Regions from separate parts of the Hydrogenovibrio sp. genome, predicted to be linked through region 2. Evidence: riboswitches for the same ligand, from Rfam matches in the RefSeq annotation. Region 2 holds a riboswitch; the other holds the start of a gene.
What was found. A riboswitch is a leader RNA that binds a small molecule or an ion and turns the genes downstream of it on or off. The one in region 2 is predicted to bind thiamine pyrophosphate.
Positions count from the first base shown of each region.

Region 1 (10,605 bases), 2.2 Mb from region 2:
CAAGTCATCGACGGTGAAAATCAATGGACGCTCAACCAAACCGTGAATAACCAAACGATGGTTGGCCGGATCGATGGTTGGTACACCACCGTGGAAACGTTCGAAGTGAAGACCGTTAGGCGTGATGATACCGTTCAAGCTTTGCAGCGGAGTCATCGTGATGGATGCCATAGAATCCGGCGTCAACCATTCCAATGTACGACGCTGAACTTCTTTCTCGTATGGAGAAGGCATCCCGTATGGGTACTTACGAACACCAAACCCTAGAGACTTACGGGCTGGGCCATCTTCAAGCACCTGTGTAATTTCTTCTTTTCCAGCGTAAGGCGCAACCGCTTTCGCAGGATCATATTTACCAGCCTCAGCTGCAGAAGCGGCTTTCGTAAACAGAACGCCCCCTGCAACAGCCGCACTTCCCTTTAGGAAGGCGCGACGGCCTTGGTTGCGGCTATCATCAGACTGAACTGCAACCTTTTCAACGATTTTATCTGTCATTTATTGCTCCTTGATTGGCATTTCAATAAAAATGCCTCAGATTCAAGAGTTTAACCATTTATAGTAGCTTATATATCTATGTGCTCGACTGCACAAGCATAGCCAAGCACAGTTTTGCTAACGTGTAATAATATGTTTTATGGCTTTTGACTGCAACCTTTAGCCCCTGAAAAATTAGGATTTGCTTATATAAATTTTTTATGGGTTGCTGGCGAAATTCTATGCTGTCAGAGCCCCGGCAAATTTTCACGGCGACAAATCGGTCCCGCTTTCGGGTTTTCAATGTCTTCGGCCACTTGCGCCAAACATTTTTGAACCTCGTCAATGGAGAGCACCGACAGCACTTTATTCATAATCGTCGGATGGATCGCCACGGTCGTGAATTCACCGGACGCCAACTTAATTTGCACCCCACACGCATCCGCGGTAGCACCCTCTTCGTTGCCTTCGATTTGCGCCGCCTGATCGCCGAACAACAGATCGGAATACAGTGCTTCCAACTCTTCGGCCGCATCATCACTCAATTCACCATCGATTGACACCGAATAAGAAACCTCGCCATTCCCCTCTTCCTCACGAGCGACTCTAGCGGTGAGCCCCTGACCTTCGACGGCTTCACAAAAACGCTTGGCAATGGGTTCGTCGAAAAAGGTGTATTCAAAATTATCTAACATGACGTTTCCTTTTCATTCTAGTCGGCCGAACGCACGTTGCGACGGCGCTGGCTTTATTTTTGCAACCGACAGGTGTATCATTTCGAATCACCCCATACATCATAGTAATGACAGGAGTTCTCCATGATCGAACGTCAGTTCCCGATCACGCGTATGCGCCGCATGCGCAAAGACGCTTTCTCACGCCGCCTGATGAGTGAAAATGTTCTCACCACTCAAGACCTTATCTATCCGATGTTCGTGATTGAAGGCCATAATCAACGGGAACCGGTCAAATCCATGCCGGATATCGAGCGATTGAGTATAGACCTTTTGATCTTGGAAGCTCAAGCATTATTTGAACTCGGGATTCCAATGATTGCACTGTTCCCGGTACCGAACCCGGACACCAAAACGTTGGAAGCCACCGAAGCTTATAACCCCGACGGTTTGATACAGCGTGCGGTACGCGCCGTCAAAGAAGCGGTGCCTGAAATGGGTGTGTTGACCGATGTGGCACTGGACCCTTACACCACCCATGGCCAAGACGGCATCATCGACGAAACGGGTTATGTATTAAATGACGACACCATCGACGTTCTGATGAAACAGGCCCTCTCACACGCCGAAGCCGGAGCCGATGTCGTTGCTCCCTCCGACATGATGGATGGCCGAATTATCGAAATTCGTGAACTTTTGGAAGAGCAGGGACATATCCACACCCGCATCATGGCCTATTCCGCAAAATACGCCTCGGCTTATTACGGGCCGTTCCGTGACGCGGTAGGCTCCTCCGTCAATCTCGGCAAAGCCGACAAAAAAACCTACCAAATGGACCCAGCCAACAGCGACGAAGCGTTACATGAAGTGGCCATGGACATTAATGAAGGTGCCGACATGGTCATGGTCAAACCCGGCATTCCGTACCTGGACATCGTTCACCGTGTCAAACAAGAATTCAAAGCCCCCACATTCGTCTATCACGTCAGCGGCGAATACGCCATACTCAAAGCCGCCGCACTCAACGGCTGGATTAACGAACGCGACGTTGTATTGGAAACTCTGCTGAGCTGCAAGCGCGCCGGTGCGGACGGCATCCTAACGTATTATGCCAAAGTGGTCGCCCAATGGCTGGCCGAAAAATAACCACTCAACGCCACTGAACCGAACGGATGACCGATTGCTTATGACCGATTATTATGCCGTGGTGGGCGATCCCATCGCCCACTCCAAATCCCCGTTGATTCACCGACTGTTCGCCGAACAGACCGATCAAGACCTAGTGTACGAAGCCATTCGTGTCGATACCGAAGACACCACCTTTCAATGGGCCATGGCGGACTTAAAAGCCCAGGGGTATAAAGGCATTAATATCACCGTGCCCTATAAACTGGATGCTTTCGAATACGCGGACGAACTGACGGAGCGCGCCCAGGTCGCGCATGCCGTCAATACCTTTCAATTTCAGGGCGGAAAAACCCTCGGCGACAATACCGACGGCGTCGGCTTGGTCATGGACATTGAAATCAATGCCGCTTGCCCGTTTCAAGGCAAGCAGGTTTTGATTCTCGGCGCCGGCGGGGCTGTGCAGGGCGTGCTGCAACCCATTCTGGAAAAACAACCAGGCCTGGTGCATATTGCCAATCGCACCGCCAAACGTGCCGACGTTCTGGGGCAACGTTTTGACACCGATATTCCCGTCACCGCCAGTGGCTGGGAAGACATTCCTTGCCCGCCCGGCGGGTACGACATCATTATCAACGGCACCTCGGCCAGCTTGGACGGCAAATTACCGCCGGTGAATGGAGACGTCGTCGGGGCCACCAGTTTGGTGTACGACATGATGTACGGCACGGAACCGACCGTTTTCATGGATTGGGCGAAAGGATTGCAACCCGAGTGCACCACTCGAGATGGGCTAGGCATGCTGGTCGGCCAGGCGGCCGAAGCGTTTTATCTATGGCGCGGTGTCCGGCCGGAAACCGCCAGCGTCATCGACGAGGTACGGCGTTTAATGAACGCTTAACCATTCTCTTTTTCCAGGCCGGTGCAATTCATATACGGGCAGAAATCGGCTTCCGACATCGGTTTGGCCAATAAGTAACCTTGCAAGATATCACACCCGGCTTCCGCCAATATCGTTTTCTGATTGTCGGTTTCCACCCCTTCCGCCACCACTTGTAAATTCATAATATGCGCCATTTGGATGATTTCAGCAATCAGCGCTTTTTCCTGTTCGTTTTCGGCAATGTTCTGCACAAAGGATTTATCGACTTTCAACATATCGATACACCCTTCTTTTAACACCGCAAAAGCCGAATAGCCGGTACCAAAATCGTCCAGCGCAATGCCAATCCCTAGGTTGCGCAGTTCGGTTAAGACATTAATGGCCTGCAGATTGCCACCGATGAACAACGACTCGGTCACTTCAATCTTCAATAATCTCGGCGGCAATTGATGACGATCCAGCAACGCTTTCATATTCTCAACGAAACCGATTTCCGACAGTTGATATGGCGACGCATTCACCGAAAAGTACACATTCTTTTGAGCGCAACGTTCATGCAGGGTTTTCGCGATAATAATGGCATGCTCCAAAATCGAATCGCCCAACTTACCGATCAGATTGGCGGTTTCCGCCAAAGGGATAAATTCGTCCGGCGAGACCCAACCCAGTTCTTCATCATGCCAGCGTGCCAAACACTCCACCCCCATTAAGTGGCCGGTCCGGGCACAGAATAACGGCTGATAAAACGGTTTGATACGGCGCTCTTCCACTGCTTTGCGCAAGCGATTTTCAAGCAATAACAAGCGTTGGTGATGGTCATCCACATGACCGGCATAACGTAAATAAGACACGCCCTGTTTTTGTTTGGCCATATGCATAGCGGCATCGGCGTACCGAATCAAAGTTTCCACATCCTGTCCGTCCTCCGGCGCCAACACCCAGCCAAAAGACGCCGAAACGTGCAGGTTTAAACCATTTAGTTTCATCGGCCGTTCCACCGCGCTCAAAAAGCTTTCAACCAACCCCTCAACCTTCGTTTCATCGGCGACGTCCGGTAAAATCACGACAAACTCATCACCGCCAAACCGGGAAATCAGCGAACCATAAGGGGCAATCAGCTCCAGACGGTCACGCACTTTTTTCAACATCAAATCCCCAACCGAATGCCCCAACGAATCGTTAATGGTTTTAAAACGATCCAGGTCCATCATCATCAAGCAAAAACGGGCACCCGAGTTTAATAAGCGATCCGCCTCAGCACTGAGGTGACGACGATTCGGCAAGCCCGTCAAAGGGTCCTTCAGCGCCAACTCTTTCATCGTGGTGGATTGGTTCACCTGTTCGGTAATTTCCGCATTGGTTGAACTGTACCCGATGATTTTTTTGCCATCTAAAATCGGCCGGGTCACATGGCGTACCCAAATCAACCCTTTATGCTTCGTGGTCAGCCTTACTTCAATTGCATCCGGCATTTGGCCGGCCGCCACCGACTTTTCATAAGCCAGCCACTTCGGAAAATCTTCTTCATACACCAAATCCGCAAACAGGTTGGGCGTTTGATAAAACGTCTTTACATCGTACCCCGTCATATCGGTGATGGCGGATGAAATGTAACGGTAACTACGATCAAGATTTTGCAGGTAAGCAGCTTCTTCGGCCATTTCCACCAATGACGCAAAGGTCATGTTTTTAGCGCGCACTTCGTCGCTGAGAATTTTTTGGCGAGCGATGAAAAAACCCGCTACGATGCCAACCAGACTGGGGATGACCAGAAAACGCGGTCGAAAGGCCTCTTCATACAGAAAATCCAACTGAACAGCCGCCAACAAGATGACCACCAACCAGCCCATGAAGGTATAGCGAAAGTATGTTCCGAGTTCTGCCCGCCAGGCATTCGGGTGGCCGAGTTGACCATTTAAAGATGCATTCATGATTCAGAGTTCGTCACAACCCGCCTGTTGGAAATCGTTTTTCAATTTCACATAATGTTCCGCGGAGTATTTGAAAAACGCTTTTTCGTCATCGGTTAAAGGGCGCAACTTTTTCACCGGCGAGCCGACATACAAGTGGCCGGACTCCAGCACTTTACCGGCCGGCACCAAACTGTTGGCCCCCACCAACACATGCTTCTGCACCACCGCATTATCCAGCACCACCGCGCCCATACCGATCAGGCATTCGTCCTCGATGATACAGCCATGCAAGACCGCATTGTGCCCCACCGTCACATCAGCGCCGACAATGCAGCGCGACCCTTTGGTGATGGGCGAATCATGTGTGGTATGGCAAACGGTGCCGTCTTGAATATTGCTGCGAGGCCCAATTTCAATGGCATTCACGTCGCCACGCAAAGTGGCATTCGGCCAGATGCCAACGTCCTCGGCCAAAGAACACTGGCCAATCACCACGGCAGACGGGTCCACCCAGGCACTTTCGTCAAGGCTGGGGGTATGATTCTGATAACGACGAATCGACATAAATCTTTCGACTCCAAAGCTACGCAATTAATCTGAATGATTTAACACTATAACGGGTTTTCAGCCCTTTTAAAATCGCTTGTTTTAAGAATTTTTTTATCCGGTTATCAAGCGTATTACAAAGTCCTAATAAAATCATAACGATATCAAAAACGCCCAGGCCTGGGCATTTTCCTTTAACGCCCTTAACGCCGGCGCTTACCCCCAATAAGGCCCGGAAGCACCGATTACCGCTTCCAACACGCCCAACGACAGATTGATGGCAATCACCGGACGCATTTTACCGTTCATCACCTGCCCAGCTTCGGCAAACTGCCCCGCCTGCACATAATTTCGAAACGTTTTGAAAGGGCCGAAGTACAGCCAAGCGAACAAACCGATCATCAGCCAACCCACCCATTGCATGGCATGCAAGTAGAGCGGTACGACGTTCAAATCGCCGAAGCGCGTCACCCAATCCCAATAACCGGAAATCACCAGCAAGACGATAAAGCCCCACACCCAAGGGAAAAAGCGACCGAACACATCGGCCCACAGCGTCAAACGCTGTGGCGGTTCCAACGTCATCGCCGCCGGGCGCAGCACCCGATAAGCCAAGAAAATACCGCCTACCCATAAAACCGCTGCCACCGTGTGCAATGACGTCGCAATAATCGTATCCATATCCCTTTCCTGAACTCTTTTTATAATGAGTGACTTTCTAATCTTCCCCCATTATCCACACCCCCCGAATTTGTGCAATAAAGTTTAACTCTATGATAAAAAAGCTATTTTTTAAGTGTTTTTAATTTAACTCGTTTTTACATTCGCTTCTGATACAATGGCGTTTCATCTCTCGGGGTGCACACCTAAGTGCTGAGACGACTAAGCGGAAAGGGCAATTCGCCCCTCCCGGCTGTCGGGCCCGTTGAACTTGATCTGGTTAAAGCCAGCGTAGGGAAGAGAAGATTTCTTTGGGAACGAACGCCCTTGGCGAACGTGCCCCTTTGATTGCTTTGGAACCTGCGTCGGACTGTCCGAATCGCACCCGTGTCGCCGAAGCAATCGTCCGACCTGCCGATTCCAAATTTCCGACCTTACTCCGAGCAAAACATCTTGTTGAATCGTGTTCACTGAAACGGCTTAGCCGTTGCGGTTTCACGCCTGATTACGCTGTGTTTTTCCCCCTTTGAACGCAACAAAAGCGAGGAAAACATGACTGCATTTAAACACGCCCTGCCGGCGTCCAATGACATTCTGACCCGAGAGCCGTTACCGGCCTCCCAAAAAACCTATACCCCCGGCGATATCCATCCGGACATCCGTGTGCCAATGCGCGCCATTCAACTTACCAACGGTGAAACCGTCACCGTTTACGATACCTCCGGCCCTTATACCGACCCGGCCATCGAGATTGACGTCGCCCAAGGCATTCCTGCCATCCGCAAACCTTGGATTGAAGCCCGTCAGGACACCGAAGCCTATGACGGCCGCATTATCGATCCGAAAGACAACGGTTACAGCAACCGCAGCCAAATGGAAACCGCCATTGCCGGTGCTTCCAGCCTGATGCGCCAACCGTTGCGCGCCAAAGCCGGACAAAACGTGACCCAACTGCATTATGCCCGCCAAGGCATTATCACGCCGGAAATGGAGTTCATCGCCATCCGCGAAAATCAGCGCCGTGAACTCACCCGTCGTTACCTCAACGACGCCGAGCGCGAACACCGCTTGAAAGGCGAACATTTCGGTGCCAATCTGCCGGAAGACATCACACCGGAATTTGTACGCGACGAAGTCGCCGCCGGACGCGCCGTCATTCCATGCAACATCAACCACCCGGAATCCGAACCGATGATTATCGGCCGCAACTTTCTGGTGAAGGTCAACGCTAATATCGGCAACTCCGCCACCACCTCGTCGATTGCCGAAGAAGTCGAAAAAATGGTCTGGTCCACCCGCTGGGGCGCCGATACCGTTATGGACCTGTCCACCGGCAAAAACATCCACACCACCCGCGATTGGATTCTGCGTAATTCACCGGTGCCCATCGGCACGGTACCGATTTATCAGGCACTGGAAAAGGTCAACGGCGTCGCCGAAGACCTGACCTGGGAAATTTTCCGCGACACCCTCATCGAGCAGGCCGAGCAAGGTGTGGACTACTTCACCATCCACGCCGGTGTCTTGCTGCGTTACGTACCGATGACTACCAAACGCGTCACCGGCATCGTTTCCCGCGGCGGTTCGATTATGGCGAAATGGTGTATCGCACACCACCAGGAAAGCTTCCTTTACACCCATTTCGAAGACATCTGCGAAATCATGAAGCAGTACGACGTTTCCTTCTCACTGGGTGACGGCTTGCGCCCCGGCTCGCTGGCGGATGCCAACGACGAAGCGCAACTGGCGGAACTCGAAACCCTCGGCGAATTGACGAAAATCGCCTGGAAGCACGATGTCCAAGTCATTATCGAAGGCCCAGGCCACGTACCGATGCACATGATTAAGGAAAACATGGACAAGCAATTGGAATATTGCCACGAAGCGCCTTTCTACACGCTTGGCCCTTTGACCACAGACATTGCACCCGGTTACGACCACATCACCTCCGGCATCGGCGCCGCCATGATCGGCTGGTTCGGCACCGCCATGCTGTGTTACGTCACCCCGAAAGAACATCTGGGCTTGCCGAATCGTGACGACGTCAAGGAAGGCCTCATCACTTATAAACTGGCCGCCCACGCCGCCGATGTCGCCAAGGGGCACCCCGGCGCGCGAGCGCGAGATGACGCCCTTTCCAAAGCCCGTTTCGAATTCCGCTGGGAAGACCAGTTCAACCTCGGCCTCGACCCGGAAAAGGCACGCGCCTTCCACGACGAAACCCTGCCGCGTGATTCCGCCAAAGTGGCGCATTTCTGCTCCATGTGCGGGCCGAAATTCTGCTCGATGAAAATTTCGCAGGAAGTGCGAGACTACGCCGAACAACAAGGCCTATCTCACCAGAAAGCGGTGGAACAAGGCATGGCGGAAATGTCGCAGACCTTCAAGGAAAACGGCAGCGAAGTCTATGTGAACGTCGAAGACATCACTTTGTCCAGCTAAGCCGGAGGCTGCCATGAAACACGTCACTAAGCAACACCTCGGCATTGCCGGGGCCGGCCTCGTCGGCCGGGTGCTGGCGCTGAAACTGTTGGCGCAAGGGCATCGCGTGACCTTGTTCGAAAAGGATTCCGACGAATCCGAAAACGCGGCTGCACGGGTCGCCGCGGGCATGCTGGCGCCATTTGCCGAACTGGAAACCGCCGAATCGGATATTTTCGATCTCGGACAGCGTTCCATCCAAATTTGGCCAGGCCTGCTCGAACAACTCGGCATTCCCGACGCCCTGCAACAGGCCGGCAGCGTCATCACCGCTCACCCGGCGGACATGGCGGAACTGGAACGGTTTATGGCGCAATTGCGCGCCAAAGCCAAATCGCCCGACGCCGCCGAGTCGATTCAAGCGCTGGACCCAAATGCCCTTCAGCAACTGGAACCGGATTTAAGCCATCATTCGCGTGGCTTTTTCCTGCCGAGCGAAGGTCAGGTCAATGCCCAACGCTTTATGGATCGAAGCCGAAGCTACCTGCGTGAACACCCGGAGGTCATTTGGCACACCCACGCCGAAGTCACCGGTCTGAAAGACGGATGCATTCACGTCGATTCGAACCCCTTCACATTCGATTGGGCATTCGACACCCGCGGGCTCGGTGCAAAAAAAGAGGTCACCGACTTGCGCGGCGTACGCGGCGAAGTCTTCTGGTTGGATGCTCCCGATGTCAAACTGACCCGACCGGTGCGCTTAATGCACCCGCGTTACCGCATTTACATCGTACCGCGCCCGTCCGCCGATACGCCGCACCGTTACGTCATCGGCGCCACCGAAATCGAAAGCGAGGACATGAGCCCCATGTCGGTACGTTCCAGTCTGGAACTGCTGTCGGCGGCCTACAGTTTGCACCCCGGTTTCGGCGAAGCACGCATCGTCAACAGCCTGACCAACTGCCGCCCGGCATTGGACGATAACCTGCCGTCGATTCGGCATGAACCGAGAATTACTCGAATCAACGGATTGTATCGCCACGGCTATCTCCTGACGCCCGCCGTGGTGGAACAGGCGCTGATGGAAAGCGGTTTTGCCGGCGCGGATGCCGCTTAAGACGGCTGAATGCGAAAACGCACAGAATAGGAAACAACTATGACACTTTTGATTAACGATCAACCGCATGCTTTCGATATTCCGCCGAATTTGCAAGCGTTACTGGAACAACTCGGCTACCAACCGAACCAGTTTGCCGTGGCGGTCAACGAAACCTTTGTCCCTCGCGGCCAATACCGCGAAACAGCTTTACAAGACGGCGACCGCATTGAAATCGTCGCGCCGATGCAAGGAGGTTGAGATGCCGGCACAAACAAGTTCAACACACACCCTTTCCACGCAAAACGAGATGACTTGGCACATCGGAGGCGAAACCCTGAACAGCCGCTTGTTGATCGGCTCCGCCCTGTATTCATCACCTCAGGCGATGCAAGCCTCCGTGCACGCTTCCGGTTCGGAAATCGTCACGGTGTCCCTGCGCCGTCAGGCGGCGGGTGATGCCGCTGGACAGGATTTCTGGCAACGCATTCAAGACCTGAACGTCAAGGTCCTGCCGAATACCGCCGGTTGTCACTCCGCCAAAGAAGCGATTACCACCGCGCAAATGGCACGCGAAGTCTTTCAAACTCACTGGGTGAAACTGGAAGTCATCGGCGACCAATACACGCTGCAACCCGACCCTTTCGAACTGGTCAAAGCGGCGGAAGCGCTGGTCAAGGACGGTTTCGAGGTATTCCCATACACCACCGACGATTTGGTGTTGGCGCAAAAACTGGTCGATGCCGGTTGCCGGATTCTCATGCCGTGGGGCTCACCCATCGGCTCGGGCAAAGGACTGATGAACCCTTATAA
Region 1 covers NZ_OZ223196.1:77,991-88,595, reverse strand. The annotation lists gene soxC (sulfite dehydrogenase) at 1-495, opposite strand, end outside; gene AC0KH7_RS00385 (hypothetical protein) at 723-1,169, opposite strand; gene hemB (porphobilinogen synthase) at 1,293-2,294, shown strand; gene aroE (shikimate dehydrogenase) at 2,335-3,174, shown strand; gene AC0KH7_RS00370 (putative bifunctional diguanylate cyclase/phosphodiesterase) at 3,171-5,087, opposite strand; gene AC0KH7_RS00365 (gamma carbonic anhydrase family protein) at 5,091-5,633, opposite strand; gene AC0KH7_RS00360 (CopD family protein) at 5,832-6,296, opposite strand; TPP riboswitch at 6,460-6,590, shown strand; gene thiC (phosphomethylpyrimidine synthase ThiC) at 6,828-8,717, shown strand; gene AC0KH7_RS00350 (FAD-dependent oxidoreductase) at 8,731-9,813, shown strand; gene thiS (sulfur carrier protein ThiS) at 9,853-10,053, shown strand; gene AC0KH7_RS00340 (thiazole synthase) at 10,055-10,605, shown strand, end outside.
Region 1: another riboswitch for thiamine pyrophosphate. It lies ahead of thiC (phosphomethylpyrimidine synthase ThiC); the one in region 2 lies ahead of AC0KH7_RS10970 (TonB-dependent receptor).

Region 2 (10,605 bases):
TTTGGAACTGATGATTAACCTCAGTGGGGTGGATATTCCGGCGCAGTCGATTCGAAAACAGATTGCCAGTGCCATTGATTTGATTATTTATGTTAATCGCGGTAAGGACGGTAAGCGGCGAATGGAATCCGTGACCGAAGTGGTCGGTGTGGAAGAGGATAATGTCGTTCTGCAAGATATTTTCGTGTTCGAAAACCAAATCGATAAAGGAACGAATCAAATCAAAGGGGCTTTCCGGGCGACTGGCTTACGCCCCGGTTGTGGTAAGAAATGTGAGGCCATGGGCTTGGCTTTACCGGCGGAATGGTTTGAATTCCGTCAAGAGGTGGTGGCATGAGCTGGGGGTTTGTCGGCGTTGCGCTGGTGTTGATGTTGCCGTTTATTTTATTTGTGGTGGCCAAACAGACGGAGCGACGCCAGGCGCATCAACAGGCGCTGAATCGTCTTAAGTTTCGGGTTGGGTTTGAATTGGCGACCAAAGAGGAACAGAACCTTCCTTGGTGGCAGGCTTCCGACAATGGTTTGTGGCTTTGGTTAAAAAGCCAATTTAAAAAGGCCGGGTTGACGGATCGAAAAGCGTTTATCAGTTTAGTGGCGTTGCAGTTTGTCTTGCTATTTGTCAGTGCCTTTTTCCTGGCGACACAATATTCGGTGTTAAACGAAAAAACGTTGTTTGTTCTTTTGCTATTGCCGTTTCTACCGGGCATTTATCTCTTGTTAAAAATACGTCAACGTCAAAAGCAATTGCGGAGCGACTTCCCTGAAATGCTGGATAACACCGTTCGGGCTTTGCAATCGGGTTACAGCATTGACGGGGCTTTGGCGTCGGTGGCTGAAGACATGAAAGGCCCTTTGGCGGACGAGTTTCAAGAAGTCAACAAACAACTGCAATTGGGCATCAGTATGCGGGATATTCTGCGAGAGTTTCAATCTCGTGTGGCGTTACAGGAAGCGCAGTTTTTTGTGATTACGCTCATTATTCAGCGGGAAACCGGTGGACAACTGTCGGCGATTTTGACCGAGTTGTCTCGACTGATGCGTCGCCGGGAGCAATTTCAGGCCAAGCTGAAAACTATGACAGCCGAGTCGCGCTTTACCGCTTGGTTTATCGGTGGCGCTCCGGTCGCATACATTCTTTATAAATATTTGTTTGACCCTGAATCGATGACGTTTTTTTTGCAGGATTCCTTGGGGATTAAATTATTTATTTTGTCGCTGGCTTTGATTGGCACGGGCACCTTGATTTTAAAGCACATGCTGACCATGAGGTTTTAACGGATGAATTTAGCGATATTGCTGATTTTGGTCGCCATCTTGACGTTTATCGTGACGTTGATGGTGGTGCGTCATTTGTTGCACGCTCAGAACAGGCAGTTGGCGGTGGAGCACTTAAAGGTACGTGTTGGGCTGATGCAAGTGTTTAAAACGCGCAAAGAAGACGGCTATCAAGGGTGTGGTTGGTGTGCGTTGGGCAGGGCGTTGGGCCCGAAAACGTCGAAAGAAATTGAAACGGTTCAGCAGCAATTGTCTCGCGCTGGATTCCGCCAACCCAATGCGTTTGGGGCTTATTTTTTTATGAAATACGCCCTGGTGATTGGGGCGGCTTTGCTGATGGTGGTTTTGTGGAGCTGGTGGGCGATTTCGCCGATTTGGATGCTTGCGGTGCCCGCGGTGATGTTGCTGTTGCCGGAACGGGTGTTGATTTATCTGGGCAATAAACGTTTGGCACGCATTAATATTCAGTTACCGGATTTTTTGGATATGAGCAATATCTGCATGAATGCCGGCTTGAGTTATATGGTGGCGATGAAACGGGTCACGCAGGAATTACGAGAAATTGCGCCCGAAGTGTGCGGCGAGTTTGATTATTTGTTGGACCAAATTCAACTGGGCGTGCCTCGAACCGAAGCATTGCGGCAGTTTGCCGAGCGTAACCCGACCAAGGACATTGAGAGTTTGATTCAAATGTTGATTCAAAATGAAAAACTGGGGAGCTCCATCAGTGAAGCGATTAATGAGTTTTCGCGCCGTATGTATTTGAACCGTGAGCAGATGATGCAGGAAAAAGCCGCGAAAACGTCTGCAAAAATGGCCTTGGTGATTATGCCGTTCTTGATGATTCCGTATTTGATTTTGCTGTTGGCGGAACAAATGGTGCAGTTTGGAAGGAGTTTTTAATGTTAAAAAACACACATAATCATTGGACGGGAAGGTTTGTTTTTGCCTTAAGCGCCTTTTCTCTATTGGTGCTGCTTTCCGGTTGCAGCAGCTTGGACGTAAATGAACCAACTCGCCTGGATTATGCCAAAAGCGCTCAGGAAGACAAGCCTTTGGCGGAAAATTTGGGGGTCGAAGATGAGTATAAGTTTGCCCTCGATATGGCCAGAATGCAAATCAAGGATGAGCGTTATCAAGCGGCGGAAAATTTGTTGCAAAAAATGCGTAAGTTTCGGCCAAAGGATATCGACGTCTATCGTCTGCTAGCGCAAAGTTATGAAGGCCAAAAGAAATATGGGCTGGCGTTGTCGGCCTGGAAGCAGGCACAGGGTTTGTCCGGTTTTTCCCGGGATGATGAGGGAGAACTGGCTCGACTGGCGTTAATGAATGATGACTATGCATTGGCGGAAAAAATATACCAATCCTGGCTGGATGATGATGGGGCTTCCAACAGCGAAAAAGTCAGTGCGCTGAATAACCTGGGGTTCAGTGCGTTATTGCAAAAACGCTACCCTCAGGCTAAACAGTATTTTCAACAAGCCTTACAAAAAGATCCGCTCAATACCAAAGCGGCGAATAATTTAAACCTGCTCAAAACCGTGGAGGGTGTATGAGACAGCGTCAGAAGTTGCATTCACAAAGAGGCGCGATTTCGATTATCGGAATTGCCATTATGTCCATTGGGTTTACCGGCTTTTATACCGCATTGGAGTTGGGCAATAAAATGATTATGGATCGTAATTTTGATAATTACGCACAAGCCATCGCACCGGTGGCTTTACGAACGGAAATGTCGCTAACCCGTGAAATGGTGGCAAATGGTCAGGGGGATTTGGTGCGTGAAAAATTATCCGATATGCTCAAGGATTTAGGGCATCAGGTGGATAGCGATGTAAATTTAACGGTCAAGTTCGGCAATATGGTGCCGCTGGATGCGCCGGCGACTTATACCGATCCTTCCAGCGGTATGGAGTACACTTATCACGAAGAATTCGAGCCGTTGGAACATAATGCGGAGAACCCCAAGTTCGGTTTGGCAGAGGACGAAATGCCGCCGGATTTCAGTGCGGTGAGTATTGAGATTAAAGAAAGCAGTGCTACGTCGCTTTTGCCGTTTTTTCGCCCGACCGGGCGTGCGGTTTACGGTTTATCGGCTAGTGACATTGACTCGCCGGATATGGCCAGTTGCTACTGTGATGCTCGCTACAATGCGTGTTTGGTGGCGGAAGAAACGCAAAGCGTGATGGGCGCACCGAATTCAGGCGATCGGAAACGTTATTGTGAAACCGGGATTGCCCCTTCCGTCGGGGGTGGCATGATGGGGATGTTTTTTGGTGGTGATGCGGAATACTATCAGGCGGATACGGTGCAATTCTCGCCGCAATGGGTGGCGAAGCCTTATGAAGGGATGAATCCGACGGATAAAACCAGCCAGGCCTGGCAAGCGGTGTTGGACGATGAACCCTTAACCATTAACGACGGCGTGAACCCCTTTCCGGAAGCCCATTGGGATGCGGCCGATGCGCAGTGGGTGGCTGGGAATGCTCCGATGCAGTTTACCGGTCGTAAAAAAGTTTCCTCATTTATGATGACTTATCCAAAATATAAGAATCCTTGGGAGTTGGATGGGGATACCTTTTATGTCGGGCGATCCGGGGTGTGCGCTTATCCGAATAAAGGCTTTTTCGGTGGTTTTATGGATGTGATACAAAACTTTATGTTTGGCAAAACGGATTGCATTCGTTACTCGGCTGATCCGGATTTGAAATACGATTTTGCCTCACCGATTAAAGGGTTTATGGATGCCATTAACGGTTCCACGGGCGCCAATGAACATTATTACAGTTGTCGGGATTTTTCCGGGTTGCAGTCCTCTCGAAATGGCTTTTTTCAAGTGATGCGCCGCATTTGGACCTCACCGCTTTTGGATTGGGAACGTTCCTACCAGGAAGCCGATTGTACGGTCAAAAAAATGCACTGGCACGGTTGGTGGGTGTTTGGTCAATGGCGGTAAAAGCCTTTTGTTCCAAGGTTTGAGTACGTTGCTCATGTTTTCGGAATCCGTTTCTAATGCGGGTTTCGAACTTTTTCCGGTTTTAGAAACACATCTTCTGATATAGTCATCTCATTCTCTTTTTAATGCCTTCGACTTTTTATATAACGGTTTTATGTTGCCTGATTCAGACCTTTTAACCCTTTTATTGTCCCGTGTTCCCGAACTGAAGCCGGAGGCCTTGCAGCCTTTACCGACTTTATTCGAAGACAGCAGTCATCAAATTTGGTTTTACGACGACAATGGCCAACGTGATGTGATCAAGGTTTTGAATTTTGTTACACATGATGCTGGGCCTTTCTGGCAAGGAATGCAGGCGTTATTCGACGTGAATTTACCGCAGCAGATTTCAGGGTTTGACACCCTGTATCCGATGGTGGCGGACGCGACCGAGTTGCGGATTCCGGCCCTTTTGCAACTGTGGTTAAAGCCGTCTGCGGGGCTGTGGGGTTTGCGCACGGACTGTTTGCCGGGTCGTGCGGTGACGGCTGAGGCGGTTACTTCGGAAATGGTGGCACAGTTGGCGCGTCATTTGGCGGGATTGCATCGGGTTCGGTTTGACGGTTTCGGTGAAATTGCTCGCCCGGCGTTGAATCGGCAAAACCACCAGGCCTGGTCAAAACGTTTAAAAGATTGGCTGGAACAACAGGCCACGCCGGAAAACGGTGTGTCGCTTGCCGAGCGGGAGGCTTTGTTGGGTGAATGTGACAGGGTTTTTCAGCCGGACTTCGACGCCGGACCGTTTGGCATCATTATGCCCGATTTACGTTGGGATCAGTTTTTGCAGCAGGACGGTCGTTTAGTGGGTCTGACCGATTTGGATGCGTTGGTGGCCGGGCCGGTGGCCTTGGATTGGGTGTTGGTTGAGCTGTTGCTGAACGAAAATCAATTTAATGAATTTTGTAACGAATATCAAAAAATAGCCGAAATACCGACGGTTTCTGAGGTTCGAGCGCCTTACCGCGCCGCGCTGTTTCTGATGAATGTCTTTGGGGAATCAAACTACCAGGCCTGGCAGAAACGGCCGATTTGGTTGGATTGAACGCCCCTTGAGTTCTTTTTAAGATTGGGCGTTTTGGCGTTGTCTCCAGTCCTGACGCCATTCCCGATAACCGACTATGGCTAAGCCAAAATACAGCACAAACATCACGATGGTGAAATAGAAGCCACTTTGCCAATAAAGCACGATGGCGGCCGAGTTGATGACCAACCAGTAGAGCCAGTTTTCTAAGACTTTACGCGCCATCAGATAGGTGTTCATGACTGAAAATACCATGACGCCCGCATCCAGATAGGGAAAACGTGAATGGTCTCCGCTCTCCAGAAAACCGCCCAGCGCAAACGTCAAACTGAAGCCCGTCACCAGATACAGCAGGTGAAACCCAAACGGTTTGCGATGCACGGCAATACCGTGGTCGCTTTTGATGGGTTGGCGCCAGAGCCAAAAGCCGTAAACCGCCATCAATAGATAATATGCATTCAGCACTGCTTGCAACGGCAGTTGCCCTTGCCAAAACAGCAGGGTATAGATCAGTGTACTGAAAAACGCACAGGGCCAGGCCCAAACCGACTGGCGGATGGCAAGCAAGATATAGCCGAGGCCAAGCAGTGTGGCGGCGAATTCCCAGCCGGATAAGGCCGACATGGAATTCAGAACGCCGTTAAAGAAGGTGTCAATCGCCACAACGTTCAATGTCCGCTTTGGAGCGATCCGTGCCGAGCAGTTTCAGCACGAAAATGGTTTTGGGCTGGGTCGCTAGCACGGTTTCGATGTCGTCGGTGATGGCGGCCATCAGGGTGCGATAGTCACCGAAAATCTGGGTGCTCATCGCATTGCGTTCAATGCGGATGTCCGGGCGTTTCGCCAATGACTCGATGAAGTCGATAATCGGCTGGCAATATTGATCCTGCAATGGGTACATGCTGATGTCAATGGATGCTTGTAATGGCATGCTCACCTCCTTAATGATGAATTGGCTTCAGGTGTTTCGTGTTTCGCTGCGGTTTTATCTTCAGTAATCGTAAGCGACGGTTACCCCATAGGTTCTTGGCGCACCTTGTTGGGTATACAGGTCCTTGCTGTAATTGGTTCTCGGGTCGATGCCGAAATAATAGCCGCGTGTTGCATACTGAGTATCGCCCAGGTTTTTGCCCCAAAGGGTGACCGTCCAGTTTTTACGGTTATAAGTCACCGCGCTGTTGACCAGGGAATAGGCTTTGGATTTTTGGTCATGGCTGTCTGAGAAATAAAAGGCATCTTTCCCTTCGATGTTGGCGCTTATGGTCCAGTTATCCGTTAGGTAGATTTCCCCGCCGAAGCTGAAAGTGTAACCCGGGGCATGGGCCAGAGCTCGCCCGTTCATATTGATGTCGTCGGCGGGATTATTCGGGTCAACGTAGGTGTAATCGGTAAACTCGGTTTGCAATAGCCCTAAGGTTCCAAGCAATCGCAACTGATCCAATGCCAACCAATCCGCTTGTCCTTCCAGACCGTAGTAGGTGCTTTCGGCGGCATTATCCATGTAAATCGTAAATGCCGGAGAGTTGACCTGCTGGGTTGAACTGTTCACTTGTTGGTCTTTACGTAACCCGTAGAAAACGTTCAAACGCGTATTCAAACGGTTATTCAGCATCGAAGAATTCAAACCGGCTTCCAGGTTCCATAAGTATTCGGCATCAAAAGGGATTTTATCTTTCGGCAAGCTGGCATCGTCGTTCACGCCGCCCGATTTATAGCCTCTGGATAAGGTGACAAAGGTCAAGTGTTCTGGGGTGACCTGGTAGCTCGCGCCTAATTTCCCGCCGTATAAGACTTCGTCCGTCGAGTCGGAAAAACCATAGGAGTTGTCATAATCGGCCTGAAATTGTTCGATACGCAATCCGGCAATCAAGGTGGCTTTCGCTGTCAGATGGTAGTCCAATTGACCGTAGGCCGCGAGATTATTGGTTTTATAATCGCTGGATTCTTTGCCGCTCGGATCCGTCACATACGGATAGGTGCGGTGAAGTTTTTCGTCTTGCTTCAGGTAATAAATGCCCCCGACCCAATCCGTTGTGCCATTGAAGATGCGTCCGGTTTCGGAGGACATAAAGCGCAATTCCAATGACTGGTTTTTGCGATCACGTTTGTAAAAATCAAAGGCGGAGTAACCGTTAGGGTCAAAGCCGACATAGGTCCAATCGTCGTCATAACCGTATTTGCTGGTGCTGTCGGTTTGCGTCAAAATGGCCACCATATCGACCGAATCGGTCATCGCATAATCCGCTTTTAAGGCAATGCCATCGGATTTCAGGCTGTCCTGTCCCGGTTGGTCGCTGATGGTTTTGTTGTCATTGGTAAAACTGAAAGCATCGTAGCCATCGTCTAAGTTGAGGTGTAGTAGCTTTAAATCAATCGTCAGATCATCGGATGCATACCATTTTAAATTGGCTCGCGCGGTCAGTTCATCTTGCTTTTGAGTGTTCTTTTTATCTAGGTGGGTGTTTTCAATATAGCCGTCGGAATTGTATTGATAAATTGCCAAGCGGCCTGCCAATCTGTCTTTGACGATTGGGCCGTTCAACATCACGCCACCGGCATAGGTATTGTGTGAACCGACCGTGGCCTCGACTCGGGCCGATGGTTCGAGAGACGCTTCATTGGTTTGCACTTGAATCACGCCCGCCAAGGCTCCGGAACCAAAACGCGTGCCTTGCGGGCCGCGCAACACTTCCACTTGATTGACGTCAAACATTGTTGCGGCCGCGCCGATACGGCTGTAATCAAAGTCATCGACCAGTACACCGACAGAAGGATTCAGTGGCGTGGAAAACTGGCCTCTCTCACCGATGCCGCGAATCTGATAATAATGCGCCGTTGCACCGCCGCTCGCCGCGTTGACGTTAGGCATTAAACCAATCACATCTTCAATGTTTTGGGCATCGCGTTCCTGTATCTCAACCGGGGTGACGACGGTGACACTGGAGGTGCTTTGTTGAATGTTCGCTTCACGAAAATCGGCTTCAATTTTGACGGGCTTGAGTTTGACCGTTTTGGTGTCGCTGGTGGTTTCCTCGGCCAGAGACGGTGTCGAGTGCCATAAACCGAATGATAAGAATGACGCCGGAATCACGGCGGATAAAATGGATTTCAGGTGCATGTTGCTTCCTTTTCAGTTCACCAAAAAGGACAGGTATGCAATTCGGACATTCGCCAGGGATGGGGCTAAGATCGAGTGTTGCAGCCTGTTCCTACGCCAGTATTAACTGGATCAGGTTATAAGGGTTCCCTTTCAGCAGGATCTCAGGCCTTTCGACCACCCCTCGGCATAAATTCAGAGACGCTGGTTCGTACGGTAGCGCCTCTCTAAAAAACGTGAGGAGCGATTATAAAGCAAAAGCGTTCGGATTTGAATTGTTGATATGACATGAATTTCGGCCAGGCCTGGCCGAAACCTGGAAACCGTTACGTTACTCGTTTAAATCGACGGAATATCGTCGGAGTCGTAAGGCAGGCGTTCGTCGCCGTAAATTTCTTCCGAAAACGACTCGACCCGTTCTTCGGCGATGTCGGTACGCGCGAATTGCGCAATGTGGAAAAGCGCTTCACCTTCATTGACTAAAGGCATGACCATCTGGCCGATGACGATGCCACTGGCATTGGCGTAAACTTCGAACTCGGCTTCGCCGAAAGGATCGGAAATGACGCCGAGCAGGGTTTGATCTTTCTGAACTCGGTCGCCGTCGTTGGCCAAGGCTCGGAAAATGCCGCTGTGCGGTGCGCGAACCCAATAACTGGAACGGGCGATGACCGGGCTTTTAGACGGTTTCTTCGGGGTGCGGCTGGGGGCGATCATGCCCAGATGTTTCATGACGTTCAGCACGCCTTTGACACCGGCGCGAATGGCGAATTCGTCAAACCGAAGAGCTTCGCCCGCTTCATACAGTAGGATGGGGATGTTCTTTTTCACGGCAGAGGCCCGCAGGGAACCCGCGCGCAGGTTGGCGTTCATCATCAGTGGGGCTCCGAAGGCTTCGGCCATGGCCAAGGTTTCGTTGTCTTCGAGATTTGCGCGAATCTGCGGCAAATTGGTGCGGTTGATGGCCCCGGTATGGAGATCAATGCCGTGCGAGCATTGGCCGACGATTTCATTTAAAAAAAGGTGGGCCATTCGCCCGGCTAAAGACCCCTTTGACGAGCCGGGAAAACTCCGGTTGAGATCGCGACGGTCCGGTAGATAACGACTTTGGTTGATGAAACCGTAGAGGTTAACGATGGGCACGGCAATGAGTGTGCCTTTCAGGCGTTGCAGCGCTTTGACTTTCATCAAACGGCGGATGATTTCCACACCATTGAGTTCGTCGCCGTGAATGGCGGCACTGATAAATAAGGTTGGCCCTTTACGTTTTCCATTAATCACCTGTACCGGCATATTCAGTTCGCCGTGGGTATAGAGCTTGCCCACTTGTAAATCGACGGTTTTTCGCTCGCCGGGATGGATGGTTTCTGTCCCGATGGTAATGGCATGATTGGTCGGTTTTTTCATGGTGTTTTCCCAAAGGTGACGGCGGGTTTAGCCTTTGCCACGTGTTTTGGTATGGTGCGGTTTGGCATTTTTTTCGATGAATTCAATGATCTGCCCGGCAACATTTTTATTCGTAGCGGTTTCAATGCCTTCGATGCCCGGCGAGGAATTGACTTCCATCACGACCGGGCCGTGGTTGGAACGCAATAAATCCACGCCGCAGACATTCAGTCCCATGATTTTCGCCGCGCGTACCGCAGTGGCGCGCTCTTCGGGGGTGATGCGTACCAACGAAGCGCTGCCCCCCTGATGCAAGTTAGAACGGAACTCGCCGTCTTTGGCCTGGCGTTTCATGGCGGCGACGACTTTTCCGCCGATGACGAAACAGCGTAAATCCGCGCCGCGCGCTTCTTTGATGAATTCCTGGACCAGGATGTTGGCTTTCAAGCCGTTAAAGGCCTGAATGACCGACTCGGCGGCGGAGTGGGTATCGGCCAGCACCACGCCGACCCCTTGGGTACCTTCGAGCAGTTTGATGACCACCGGCGCACCACCAACGGTTTGCAACAGGTCATTGACGTCGTCCGGCGAATGGGCAAAACCCGTGACCGGCAGGCCAACACCACGGCGCGACAACAGTTGCAAACTGCGCAGTTTGTCGCGCGAACGGGAAATGGCTACCGATTCGTTTAACGGGTAAACGCCCATCATTTCAAATTGGCGTAAAACCGCGGTACCGTAAAAGGTCACGGAGGCCCCGATGCGGGGAATAATGGCGTCAAACCCTTCCAGTATCTCGCCTTTGTAATGGACTTGCGGGTGGTTTGATGA
Region 2 covers NZ_OZ223196.1:2,323,233-2,333,837, reverse strand. The annotation lists gene AC0KH7_RS11010 (CpaF family protein) at 1-337, shown strand, start outside; gene AC0KH7_RS11005 (type II secretion system F family protein) at 334-1,275, shown strand; gene AC0KH7_RS11000 (type II secretion system F family protein) at 1,279-2,178, shown strand; gene AC0KH7_RS10995 (tetratricopeptide repeat protein) at 2,178-2,831, shown strand; gene AC0KH7_RS10990 (hypothetical protein) at 2,828-4,231, shown strand; gene AC0KH7_RS10985 (phosphotransferase) at 4,386-5,312, shown strand; gene pnuC (nicotinamide riboside transporter PnuC) at 5,331-5,954, opposite strand; gene AC0KH7_RS10975 (hypothetical protein) at 5,944-6,222, opposite strand; gene AC0KH7_RS10970 (TonB-dependent receptor) at 6,283-8,409, opposite strand; TPP riboswitch at 8,480-8,583, opposite strand; gene AC0KH7_RS10965 (succinylglutamate desuccinylase/aspartoacylase family protein) at 8,728-9,795, opposite strand; gene rimK (30S ribosomal protein S6--L-glutamate ligase) at 9,823-10,605, opposite strand, start outside.